DNA from 3 places in the Exiguobacterium sp. SH1S1 genome. Region 3 is predicted to be linked to each of the others. Evidence: riboswitches for the same ligand, from Rfam matches in the RefSeq annotation. Region 3 holds a riboswitch; each other region holds the start of a gene.
What was found. Region 3 has a riboswitch for S-adenosylmethionine ahead of EVJ23_RS02515 (methionine ABC transporter ATP-binding protein). Riboswitches for the same ligand answer to the same signal wherever they lie in the genome.

Region 1 (4,176 bases), on a different contig from region 3:
GCAGGAAAACGAACGTTGGGTTGTGTCGTTCGACGAATGAACTTGCCTGCAACCACAAGTCCATTATTATATGATAGATATCACAGTGAAATTTCGCAAATACTTTTTATTTTTTTTTGAGGAGGGCAGGGGGATGCGTCCTCTTGAACGAATTCGGGTAAAAGGTAGTAACGAAAGCCGAAGGTGGAAACTGAGATGCTCACATCACTCCAACAATATATATTGAACATCATCGAATGGCTCCAAGGACTGCCGGGAGGTCCTTGGGCTGGACTCGGGGCCCCGTTCCTGGAAGCGATTTTCCCGTTCCTCCCGCTCGTCTTGATCATCTCGGCGAACGCGGCTACGTATGGCTTCTGGCTCGGTGTGCTCTTATCGTGGATCGGCAGTTTGGCAGGGACGCTCCTCGTGTTCGCCGCCGTCCGATACGTGTTCCGCAAACCGATGACGCGTTGGCTCGAAAAACATAAACAGGGTGTCTATTGGCTCGATCGCATCAACCATATGAGTCCAATCTCGCTCGGATTCTTATATTCGTTGCCGTTCATCCCGGTCAGTTTGATCACGTACTTACTCGCCTTGATTCAAATGCCGCTCCGGACGTTCGTATTGGCGGCCGGATTCGGGAAACTGCTCGTCGTCGTCATCTTCTCGGTCATCGGTGATCAGTGGCAAGAGTTCATCCAAAGCCCGTTCCGCTTGTCGATGCTCGGCTTGCTCTTGCTCGTATTGTGGGCGATCAGCCGGGGTCTCGAAGAACTTCTCAAACGGCGCGCTTTCAAAAAACGGAACGAAGAGCTCAAACGTAAACGTGAAGCGAGAACATAAAAATCCTCGAAGGCGACCGCCTTCGAGGATTTTTGCTTAGTTGGTTTTTTTGAAACGTGGGAAGTTGAAGACGATCGCCAAGCCTCCGCAAATGAACAGGAGGAACGGATAGAACATATACGGGACGAGGGCGGGGGACGCCGTGTTCGTCAACTCGGCGGCGATGAGGAGCTGCGCCCCGTAAGGCAGAAGTCCTTGTACCCCGCACGAGAAGATGTCGAGTACGCTCGCTGACTTTTTCCGTTCGATGTCATACGTATCGGCGATATTCGCGGCAAGCGGGCCTGCTACGAGAATCGAGATCGTATTGTTCGCCGTCGCGACGTTCGTCGCACTGACGAGCCCGGCGATGCTCCATTCCGCACCAGCCCGGCGTTGAATCCGTGACGTGAGTGCGTCTCGTAAATAGGTGAGTCCACCGTTATGCGAGATGAGTCCGACGAGTCCGCCCATGAATAACGTCAAGAGCGAGATCTCGGCCATGCCCATCATGCCGTCGGCCATCGCCGTGACGTAAGACGTGACGGCCAAGCTTCCGTCAATCAGCCCGATGATGCCAGCGAGCGCGATGCCGCCGAGCAAAACGAGGATGACGTTCAGTCCGGTCAAGGCGAGGACGATGACGGCGAGATACGGAATCAACTTGTACCATTCGAACGCGGCCACTTCAATCGTCGACTCTCCGCTTGAGAGAACGGCTAACAGGACGGTCGTGATGATTGCGGCCGGGAGCACGATCCAAAAGTTGGTCCGGAACTTGTCGCGCATGTTCGTCCGTTGTGTCCGGACGGCGGCGATTGTCGTATCCGAGATGAACGACAAATTGTCTCCGAACATGGCCCCGCCGACAACGGCCGCGGCCGCGATTGCGATATTGACCCCGCTCTCTTGATGGATGCCGAGCGCGATCGGGGCGAGCGCGGCAATCGTACCGGTCGATGTGCCCATTGCCATCGAGATGAAAGCGGCGATGACGAACAGTCCGCTCAGTAAGAGTGACGGTGGCAGGAACGTCAAGGCCGCATTGACCGTCGCGTCAATCGCACCGATTGCACCGGCGACGTTCGAGAACGCACCGGCGAGCAGGAAGATGAATATCATGATCAAGATGCCTGGATTACCGGCACCTTGGGCGATGCGCTCAACGGTCTGAGTGACGCTTCCTTTCGTCATCATCGCAGCGACAATTAAAGCGATCAACGCCGCGATCAGCACCGGGAACTTGTAAAAGTCGCCATAATAAATACCCGCCCCGATGAAGAAGACGAGGAAGACGAGCAAGGGCAAGAGCGCCCATTTGTTAGCTGTTGGTTGTTCCAATCGATTCACCTCATTTCAAAGAATAGAAAAAAAGAGCCTTCCGAAAAAGGCTCTCTCTGTAAGAGACACCCTTTTCATCTTTCGAGCAGAACGCTCGCTGGATTTGGCACAGGTTACCCGCTGCCGAGACATCTAAGGGCCAGTCCCTCCGTCTCTCTTGATAAAAAGTCGTCATGATGTAGTTGTTAGACACGTTTCCTAACGTACCTGTTTCAAAGCGGGTTGTCAACAGAAATCCCCCTGCGCCAGTGGACGCGGGGGGAAGTCATGTCGTCAAAAAGTTGTAATGGGCGACGCGGTTACGACCGGCGTACTTGCCGCCGACGTAAAGGGCCCGGTCAGCGTTACGGATCGTATCGTCAAGCCGTTTGTCGCCGAACGCTTGAATCGTATCGACACCGATCGAGGCGGTCACGGGAATATCGACCCCATCGACACGGAACGGCTTATCTTCAATTTTCTGCCGAATCCGTTCGGCGATATCGACGGCTTGGTCGACGTCGCAATGATTGAGCAGCAAGATGAACTCCTCGCCCCCGTAACGCGCCGCAAAGTCATCGGTCCGGAGCATTTGCCGGATTCGCCGCCCGAACTCTTGGAGCACGCTGTCTCCGACTTGGTGACCGTGCGTGTCATTGATTTTTTTAAAGAAGTCGATGTCGAGCATCGCGACCGAGATCGGGTACATCGAGCCGTCCGAGATTTGTTGAATCCCATACTCGTAGAATGCGCGCGCATTGGCGAGCAGCGTCAAGCTATCGGTGCGGCTTTCCGTGTATAGGCGGTCGCGCTCGTGGCATCGGCTGATCGTTCGGTTGAACGATTTCAACAGTTTTACCATCTCGTTTTGAATGATGGGGGGATAGCCATAGACGTGTTCACCAATCATGACGATACGTGTGCGAATCCCGTCAATCTCTTCTGACTGGACTGAGATGAAGCTGTGGTAATCGTCATGAAACGCATCTGACAACGCTGCGTCCCATTCGAAGCGCATCTCATAATCGACAGACTTGGCGTGTGGATGGCGCGCTTCCATCAAGTCGAAGACGAGTGGACGGTCGATCGGCTGTCGCGTCAACAAATCGAAATAGAGCGTTCGGTCGAACAGGACGAACTCGACAAACCCTTTATCATATTGGTTGAGGCGCTCACATTGACTCAAGAACACTTCAATCGCCTGGGCCTCGCTTTGAGATAGGGAGACGGCCTCTTTCGCTTCATCGTACTGTTCGATCAATGACTTGAACGCGTCTTGGCGCCCTTTTTGAATCATCAACCGCTTAATAAAGAACGTGAGGGCGGCCGCGATGCTGCTGACGACGAGCAAGTTCGTCTCACGGAAGAACGACGCGGCGAAGATGAAGACCAAACTGACGATGTACGTGTAAAACGCGATGCTCAAAAAATCACGGACCGGGATATCGACGCGGAACCACCAGCCGACTTGATACTTCTGGACGACCGTGTTCAAAATTATGGCAATGATCAGACCGACGAGCGGAACGAACGAATCCTGCGAATAGAAGCCAAGACCAGTTTCACCTCCGAGGGCCAAGTAAACACTTGCCGGGATGGCGATTTCTAAAAATGACGTGATCGCGTTCCAAGGATAAGTGAACCGAAAGCGGCGGAGCGCGACGCGCGGTTTTAGGTTGGCGAACTGAAAGACGAGAAGTCCGATTTGGTTGACGAGGAGCGCCGTCTCAAAATCAAAGAATAAAAAGATGATGAGGACGATACTTTCTGAAAACGTGAAATAAATGCCTTTTCGTTCAATCGAGTCCATTTGGAAAATGACGACGAGCAGCGCGATCAAGATGAACGGAAGCGGCTCGATCGCCGGAATATCAAGAACACCGGTTGTAAACAAGGTGATGGTCAGTAAAACGATCAAACTCCAAATGCTCCAACCGAGGACGGACATTTTGCGAAAATGATTCATAGTTCCCTCCTGTGTGGGAAAAGTCTTCTCATATGTATGGTAGGAGATTCGGCACGGTTGCGCCCAAGTCCTGCCTATTCATC
Region 2 (4,176 bases), 480 kb from region 3:
GGCAAGCCGATCAGTGTCGAGATGACGAGCGCGATGCCGGTCATAGTCAGCGTCTGGATCGTGCCCGTCCAAATCAAGTCACCCCAATTTTCCCAAAACTGTAGCATGGTTCGTCACCTCCTTCACTTTGACGCCGCTCGCTTCAAGGTAGCGGACGGCTTGGTCGGTCTGTGCCTGGTCCCCGTCGAGATGGACGAGCAAGTTGCCGACGAGACCGCCTTTCAGCTTTTTGATCCCGCCCCCGATGATGTTCGGCAGCAGGCCGAACCGTTTCGTCAACTCGGCGAGGACGGCCTGTTCGGTCTGGTGACCGATGAACGACAAGTTGACGAGCGTCCCGTGCGAGCTCAACACGTCGACGACTTCTTTCGGGACGTCGAGGTTCGCTTTCAAGAAGCGGCGCGTCGTCGGATGTTGCGGGTCCGAGAAGACGTCGAGGACGTCCCCTTCCTCGACGATCTTGCCGGCGTCGATGACGGCGACCCGGTCACAGATGCGCTCGATGACTTCCATCTCATGGGTGATCAAGAAGATCGTCAGCCCGAGCTCGCGGTTGATCTCGAGCAACAGATCGAGGATCGACTCGGTCGTCTCCGGGTCGAGCGCGCTCGTCGCCTCGTCACTGAGCAGGATGTCCGGCTCGTGGGCCAAGGCCCGAGCGATGGCGACGCGCTGTTTCTGGCCGCCGGAGAGTTGCTCCGGGTAATGTTTACGGTGATCGGTCAGTCCGACGATATCGAGATACTTGTCGACCCGCTCGCTGATCGAGCGTTTATCGAGTCCTTCTAGGCGGAGCGGGATGGCGACGTTGTCTTCGACGGTCGCCGTCTTCAGCAGGTTATAGTGCTGGAAGATCATCCCGATGCGGTGACGGAGCTTTGATAACCCTTTTTTGTCGAGCGTCGTGATGTCTTGTCCCTCGATCTCGACTTGACCTGACGTCGGCCGTTCGAGCAGATTGATCATGCGGATGAGCGTGCTCTTGCCAGCGCCGCTCCGACCGATGATGCCGAAGATTTCGCCCTTTTCAATCGTCAGCGAGACATCGTCGAGTGCCGTGACGGTCCCTTTGTTTACCGTGAACGTTTTTGAGATCTGTTTGAGTGCGATCATAGTGCCTCCTTAAAACGCCGGGACGATCGAGCCGTCGAACGTCTCTTCGATGAACGTCCGGACCTCGTCCGAGTGGTAGTAAGATTTGAGTGTCTCGACGACTTCATCGTCTTTGTTGTCGGTACGGACGACGACGTAGTTCGGGTACGGGTTGTCGACCGTGTCTTCATGGAACAAGGCGTCCTCATTGATCGATAGGCCGGCACCCATCGCGAAGTTCGTGTTGATGGCCGCGAGCGCGACTTCCGGGAGCTGGGTCGGGAGTTGTGACGCCTCGAGCTCGATGAATTCGAGGTTGAGCGGGTTCTCGGCGATGTCACGTTTCGTCGCCTTGTCCGTCAATCCTTCTTTCAAGGTGATGAGTCCGGCCGTCTCATACAGGCGCAGCGCCCGAAGTTCGTTCGCCGGGTCGTTCGGGACGGCGACTTTATCGCCCTCCTTCAACTCCTTGATGTCCGTCAGCTTGTCCGAATAGAGCCCCATCGGGAAAGCGACCGTCTTGAACACGTCGTCGATCTTATAGCCTTTGTCCGCCTTCTGTAGCTCGAGGAACGACAGCGTCTGGTAACTGTTCACGTCGAGACTGCCTTCGTCGAGTGCGGTGTTCGGCGTGTTGTAGTCGTTGAACACTTTGATGTCGAGCTCGAGGCCATCCTCGGCCGCGAGTTCTTTTACTTTCTCGGCGATCTGCTGGTGCGGTCCGCCTGTCACGCCGATCGTGAGGGCTTCTGTGCTGAGCGCTTCGCTCGCGTCCGATTGGCCGCACGCCGACAAGGCGATGGCCGCGAGTAGAGATGTTCCTGCGAGTACTGTTTTCTGTTTGATGTTCATGAATGATTCCTCCTCCAAAATAAAAGCCCGCTACTCATAAAGAGTGGCGGGCACGACAAGTCAAAGACAGTCGGACACGCTCATCTCCCAGACGTTTCGTCTGTTGGAATTAGCACCATGATCGTTACGATCTGGTTGCCGGGTTTCATAGGGCCAGTCCCTCCACCACTCTTGATAAGCTATCGGTCTTATTTAATTGTTATCATCTTACTTTTAATTCTTTTATTTGTAAACAGAAAATACTAAATTTTCAAAAATTATTTTCAAATAGTCAATATTGAGCGGGACGGGTGAACGTTGCAACTCGGTCTCGACCCGGACCGCCTCGACCAGTTGCGGGATGTCGGCCGGCACGAGTCCGAGCGTCTCAAGTGACGTCGGCGCGCCGATCCTGGCGAGCCACGCCTCTAAATATGGGGCGTCAGACGAGCCACGCAACCGTTCTTGGACAAGGAGGCCGAAGCCGACCTTGTCGCCATGTAAGAACGGATGGGTCGACTCAAAGCGGCTGAGCGCGTTGTGGACGGCGTGGGCGACGGCAACGCGTGTCCCGGCGTCCCCGAAACCACCGACGGCACCGCCGACGGCAAGGATGTGATCGACCGCGAACCGGGTCTCTGGCCCATACGCGGTGAAACTGGACTCACTCAAGTCGAGTTCGACGAGCCGGCCGCATTGCTCGGCCAAGGCGAGACCGGTATTGACGCCGGCGTCAGGTGAACTGTCGCCGCTCAAATAGCGGGCCTCGTAAAACTTGGCGACCGTGTCGATGACGCCGGCCCGGAAGTAGTCGTACGGCGAGTCGGTCACGACCCTTGCGTCGACGATGACCCGCTCGATGACGACGCGAAACACGTCGTAGCGGTCATAGGTGCCGTGCTCGTCATAGATGACGCTGAGCGGTGTGAAGGCGGCACAGTTCGAGGCGAGCGTCGGGATGACGATCAGCGGGACACCTTGCCGGTAAGCGACGAGTTTCGCCGTGTCGACGAGCTTGCCCCCACCGACGGCAAGGAGGACGTCCGCATCCTTCAAACGGAGCCGTTCGACCTCGGCGTCCGTGCATTCGCCACGGAACAGCGATGTCGGATAGGCAGTGATCGCTGGCAGGACACGCTTGACGACGTCAAAACCGTTCTGCCCGCGCAGCACGTGAGCACGACGGCCAGCGATTAATTCATCGAGCCGCTCGAGCCCGTCATCCGCATGGTCGTACTCGAGCACGGCTTGGCGGATCATGCCCGGACCTCTTCATACGTCGCGAACAGTTTCTCGATCCGCTCGACGGCCTCGTCGATCTTCGGCTCGGCGGAGACGAGCCCGAACCGGACGTACCGCTCGCCTTCTGAGCCGAAGAAATAGCCCGGCGTCACGGCGACCCCTGCCTCGTGGAGCAGCTTATGCGAGAACGATTTTGCGTCCCCGTCCGGCACTTTCGCCCAGACGAAGAACGAGCCACTCGGGGCCGTGATGTCCCATCCGGCCTGACGTAACCCGTCGACGAGCCGGTCGCGGCGGGCCTCATACAACCGTGACAAGTCGTCCCGGAGCGAACGTGGCGACTCGAGCGCGGCGATGGCCGCCTCTTGGATGGCCGAGAACACACTCACATGGACGTGGTCTTGATACGTGTTGATCGCCTCGATGATGTCGCGGTTGCCGACGGCGAAAGCGACCCGCCAGCCGGACATGTTGAACGCCTTCGACATCGTATACACCTCGATGCCGATGTCTTTCGCACCCGGCGTCTGCAGGAAGCTCGGCGGGACGTGCCCGTCGAAACCGATGCTGCCGTACGCGAAGTCGTGGACGACCATGAGGTCATGCTTATTCGCGAACCGGACCGTGTCGTCAAAGAACGCGGGCGACGCGACGGCGCCGGTCGGATTGCTCGGGTAGTTCAAATACATGAGTCGCGCTCCCTGCGGATCGAGCGTCTCGTAATCAGGAAGATAGCCGTTCTCTTCCCGGAGGACGAGGTCGTGGACGACCGCACCGGCGAGACGCGCCCCCGAGATGTAGTCCGGGTAGCCCGGGTTCGGGAGCAACATGCCGTCACCTGGCTCGAGCACACATTGCGGGAGCGTGATGAGTCCCGACTTGCTGCCGATCAAGATGGCCACTTCGGTCTCGGCATCGAGCGCGACGCCGTATTCGGTCTGGTAGAACGTCGCGACCGCTTGCTTCAGGCGCGTCTGTCCCCGGAACGGTCCGTATTGGTGTGTCGCCGGG
Region 3 (4,176 bases):
TCATCCAAGATCCACTGTTGTGTCTCTTCTGATGTCAATACTTCAAGGAGTGCCTTGACGCGCTCATCGTCTTCGTCGCCTTCACGCGTGACGATCAAGTTGACGTACGGTGAGTCTTCGCCTTCAAGAGCGATTGCGTCTTCGAGCGGGTTGAGGCCGGCATCAATCGCGTAGTTCGTGTTGATGAGGACGGCATCGCCTTCACCGTTGTTGAACGCTTGCGGGAGAAGTGCCGCTTCGACGTCCGTCTTGAACTCCAAGTTTTTCGGGTTGTCGACGATGTCAGCGACTGTCGCGTCTGTCGTCTTGCCGTCAGCGAGCGTGAGCAAGCCTTCTGTTTGAAGCATCGTCAAGATTCGTCCGTGGTCAGCGACCGACGAGCTCATGATGATTTCAGCGCCGTCCGGAAGCTCATCGAGTGATTTGTAGTCTTGTGAGTAGACACCGATCGGCTCGATGTGGACGCCGCCGGCTGAAGCGAATTTATAGTCTTTGTTCTCAGCCATTTGTGACTCGAGGTACGGCTCGTGTTGGAAGTAGTTCGCGTCGAGTTCGCCAGCTGCGAGCGTCTTGTTCGGGAGCACGTAGTCTTGGAACTTCTTGATTTCAAGCGTGTAGCCTTTTTCTTCATATTCGTCTTGGACGTGCTCTAAAATCTCGGCGTGTGGTACGTTCGACGCGCCGATGATGAGCGTCTTGTCGTCGCCCGAGCCTGATTCTGAGTCCCCGCCGCCACATGCCGCGAGAATTGTGAGTGCTGATGCTGCTGTCAATCCGAGTACTGTTTTCCATGATTTCATTATAAAACCCTCCATATGATTGTATTTGATTAAGCTGATCGCTTATCGATTTTTGAGACGAGTCGATCGCCGATAAACTGAACGACGAAGACGATGACTAAGATCAATACGGTCGCGACGAACGTGACGTCGCTTTGTGAACGTTGGAACCCTTCGAGGAACGCCAAGTTCCCGAGACCACCACCCCCGACGACTCCGGCCATGGCCGTGTAACCGACGATGGCGACGATCGTCACCGTGATGCCTGACACGATGGCCGGGAGTGCTTCCGGGAACAACACTTTATAGACGATCTGCCATTTCGTCGCGCCCATCGACTCGGCCGCCTCGATGACACCGCGATCGACTTCGCGGAGTGCGAGCTCGACCATCCGTGCATAAAACGGGGCCGCACCGATGATGAGCGCCGGGAGCGCCGCCGTCGAACCGAGCATCGTTCCGACGAGAAGGAGCGTGAACGGAATGAGCAAGATGATCAAAATAATGAACGGGATCGAGCGGAACACGTTGACGACCGCACTGATGATCGTGTAAATCGGACGATTCTTCATCATGAGCGGTTCGTTCGTGACATATAAGAGCATGCCGAGGGCGAGACCGATGACGAATGTCGCGGCTCCTGCGACGAGCGTCATATAGAGCGTCTCCCACGTCTGTTCGAGCATGACTTGCCAATCTACATTAGGAAACATCGCTTTCTACCTCCACTTCCACTGCCTGCGATCGGATTGAGGCGATGGCCCGCTCGACTTCAGCCGGCTCTCCGATCAATTGGATGAATAGCGTTCCGAGCGCGCCGACTTGCGACTGCGTCACGTTACCGCCGATGATGTTGAAGCCGATGTCGTGCTGTTTCAACACTTCCGATAAAATCGGCTGTTCGGCCGTCTCGTTCAAGAACTTGAGTTTGACGATTTGGCCACTCGGATAACGTGCTTTCAAATGCTCGAACGTGAGCGACATGTCGTCGACGGCACCGATCTGTTTGACGAACTCTTTCGTGATCGGCTGTTCCGGATGTTGGAACACGTCCGCGACTTGGCCGGTCTCGACGACTTTCCCTGCCTCCATGACGGCGACGCGATGACAGATTTTTTGGATGACGTGCATCTCATGGGTGATGAGGACGATCGTCAGTCCGAGTTTCTTATTGATGCTGACGAGCAGTTCGAGAATCGAATCGGTCGTCTTCGGGTCGAGTGCGCTCGTCGCTTCATCGCAGAGGAGCACGTCTGGATTTGTAGCGAGCGCGCGGGCAATCCCGACTCGCTGTTTTTGACCGCCCGATAGTTGCGACGGATAGCTGTCTTCACGTCCGGCGAGACCGACGAGATCGACGAGCTCTTGGACGCGGCGTTTACGTTCACTGGCCGGTACCCCGATCAGTTCGAGCGGGAAGCTGATGTTCTCAGCGACCGTGCGCGACCATAATAAGTTGAAGTGTTGGAATACCATCGAGACGTTTTTGCGCACCCCGCGCAGTTCTTTCGGAGTGAGCTTCGTCAGCTCGCTCCCTGCGACGACGATTTCACCGCTTGACGGTGACTCGAGTCGGTTGAGCAGACGGATGAGCGTCGACTTCCCCGCCCCTGAATATCCGATTATTCCAAAAATTTCGCCGCTCTCGATTGTGAGCGACACATCATCAACCGCCTGGACTCGACCGTTCTTCGTGTCGAACCATTTGGCCACATTACGTAATTGAATCAATACCTTTCCCTCCTGACAACAAAAAAAGTACACACGTTTGAGCAAACGTGCGTACTTTATCGGTACGGACAACGATTGCTCTCATCTTCCAAGGTTCTCACCTTGCTGGAATTAGCACCATTTCGGATTGCTCCGCGGTTGCTGGGCGTCATAGGGCCAGTCCCTCAGCCTCTCTTGATAAGAGTGTTGTTTATTCGATTAGCTTTATAATAGCGACACATTATTTTCATGTCAAACTATTTTGTGCGAAAAATCAAAAAAAGGTGCCATCCGAGGATGACACAGAACGTAGCACCTTGAGTCACGGAAGGACAACCCATAGATGAAACTCTTTTGCCCGATCAGAGTGTTCATCCTTATATGGGGGATTCAAGCCATCCATCACTCGGCCTTAGAACGTACCATGCGGTTACGCGGTAGGTGTCCCTGCGCTTGATTTTTTTGGGGGACAATCGAAGGGAAGGTCCACCTAAAAGTCGCGTAAAGTGATGCACCGGCTGTTCTAAAACGTCTTGATGGCTGGAGAATCTCGTCCTATATTGTGTTCAAGTAAGATGTTGTAATGAATATACCATTCGTGAACTTTCTGTGTCAACTGATTATTTAAAATTTTCTGATTATTCTAATCATCCTATCTCATTTAACGAAAGATAGGACGTGTTGCACGTTTTGGAACGCATATAATCGGTCTTCGACTTGGCCGTCTTTAAGCTTTAACAGCGCCGGGACGCTCATGACTTGATACGCTTCTAACTCTTGCGGGATAAAGTTGGCGTCCTGCTTGTCAATCGCGAGTGTCGGGTCGACCGCTTCGACGACGGCGAGCATCCGCTCGGCCACAGCGCATGTTCCACACATCGGGGCGTATATATATAACAATCCGTCTGTAATCATTGTTCTCACCTCTTTTATAAGTATATGAATGTGAGCCGATCTGTTCAAAAGTTGTGCTCACCCCACGAATTTTCTGAATCGTTCAACATTTCCTGTTGACGCTTCACGAAAAGAGGCATAGTATGGTCATTAACTTTAACGCTTTCGTACATAACAGCGTATACGTAGAAAAGGACAGGTGAATCGACTCATGACGGAACAAACGAAACTGACAGGCAAACAATTTTTGATGAACGTATTGAACGGACTCAGTCTCGCTATTTTAATCGCCCTCATCCCGAGCGCATTGCTCGGTGAATTAACGAAAGCCATCTTACCGTATTTTCCGTCTTTACAGTTCATCTTAGACGCGACGACGATCGCGATGCGCCTCTTACCCGTCATCATCGGTGTAGCCGTCGCCATGCAGTTCGGACGTTCTGCGCTCGAGGCCGGCACGATCGGCATTGCGACCCAGGTCGGGAGCGGCGCTATCCGTATCGAGGAAGGCGCGTTCCTCATGGCGGGAATCGGCGACGTCATCACGGCCGGTGTGACCGCCGCCCTCGCGACATATATGGTCATTCAGCTGTCGCCACGCTTAAAGACGTACACCGTCCTCGTTTTACCGATGACGGTCATCGTCATCGCCGGCGGAATCGGCATGTTCTTACTCACGTACATCTCACAGATCACGACGTACATCGGCACCGTCATCATGACGATGACTGAACTCCAACCGATCGTGATGGGCATGTTGATCGCGATGGCGTTCTCGCTCATCATCGTCTCC

Region 1: linked by a shared signal. The riboswitch ahead of EVJ23_RS10920 (Na+/H+ antiporter NhaC family protein) and the one ahead of EVJ23_RS02515 (methionine ABC transporter ATP-binding protein) in region 3 are both predicted to bind S-adenosylmethionine.
Region 2: linked by a shared signal. The riboswitch ahead of EVJ23_RS00040 (MetQ/NlpA family ABC transporter substrate-binding protein) and the one ahead of EVJ23_RS02515 (methionine ABC transporter ATP-binding protein) in region 3 are both predicted to bind S-adenosylmethionine.

The regions. Positions count from the first base shown of each region.
Region 1 covers NZ_SJUZ01000005.1:168,934-173,109, forward strand. Annotated here, with positions in the region: gene EVJ23_RS10915 (TVP38/TMEM64 family protein) at 196-828, shown strand; gene EVJ23_RS10920 (Na+/H+ antiporter NhaC family protein) at 865-2,148, opposite strand; SAM riboswitch class I at 2,220-2,315, opposite strand; gene EVJ23_RS10925 (GGDEF domain-containing protein) at 2,414-4,093, opposite strand.
Region 2 covers NZ_SJUZ01000001.1:4,497-8,672, forward strand. Annotated here, with positions in the region: gene EVJ23_RS00030 (methionine ABC transporter permease) at 1-107, opposite strand, end outside; gene EVJ23_RS00035 (methionine ABC transporter ATP-binding protein) at 79-1,113, opposite strand; gene EVJ23_RS00040 (MetQ/NlpA family ABC transporter substrate-binding protein) at 1,123-1,944, opposite strand; SAM riboswitch class I at 2,022-2,125, opposite strand; gene EVJ23_RS00045 (iron-containing alcohol dehydrogenase) at 2,167-3,183, opposite strand; gene EVJ23_RS00050 (aminotransferase class I/II-fold pyridoxal phosphate-dependent enzyme) at 3,180-4,176, opposite strand, start outside.
Region 3 covers NZ_SJUZ01000001.1:487,325-491,500, forward strand. Annotated here, with positions in the region: gene EVJ23_RS02505 (MetQ/NlpA family ABC transporter substrate-binding protein) at 1-800, opposite strand, end outside; gene EVJ23_RS02510 (methionine ABC transporter permease) at 830-1,492, opposite strand; gene EVJ23_RS02515 (methionine ABC transporter ATP-binding protein) at 1,482-2,510, opposite strand; SAM riboswitch class I at 2,589-2,694, opposite strand; gene EVJ23_RS02520 (thioredoxin family protein) at 3,147-3,404, opposite strand; gene EVJ23_RS02525 (PTS sugar transporter subunit IIC) at 3,595-4,176, shown strand, end outside.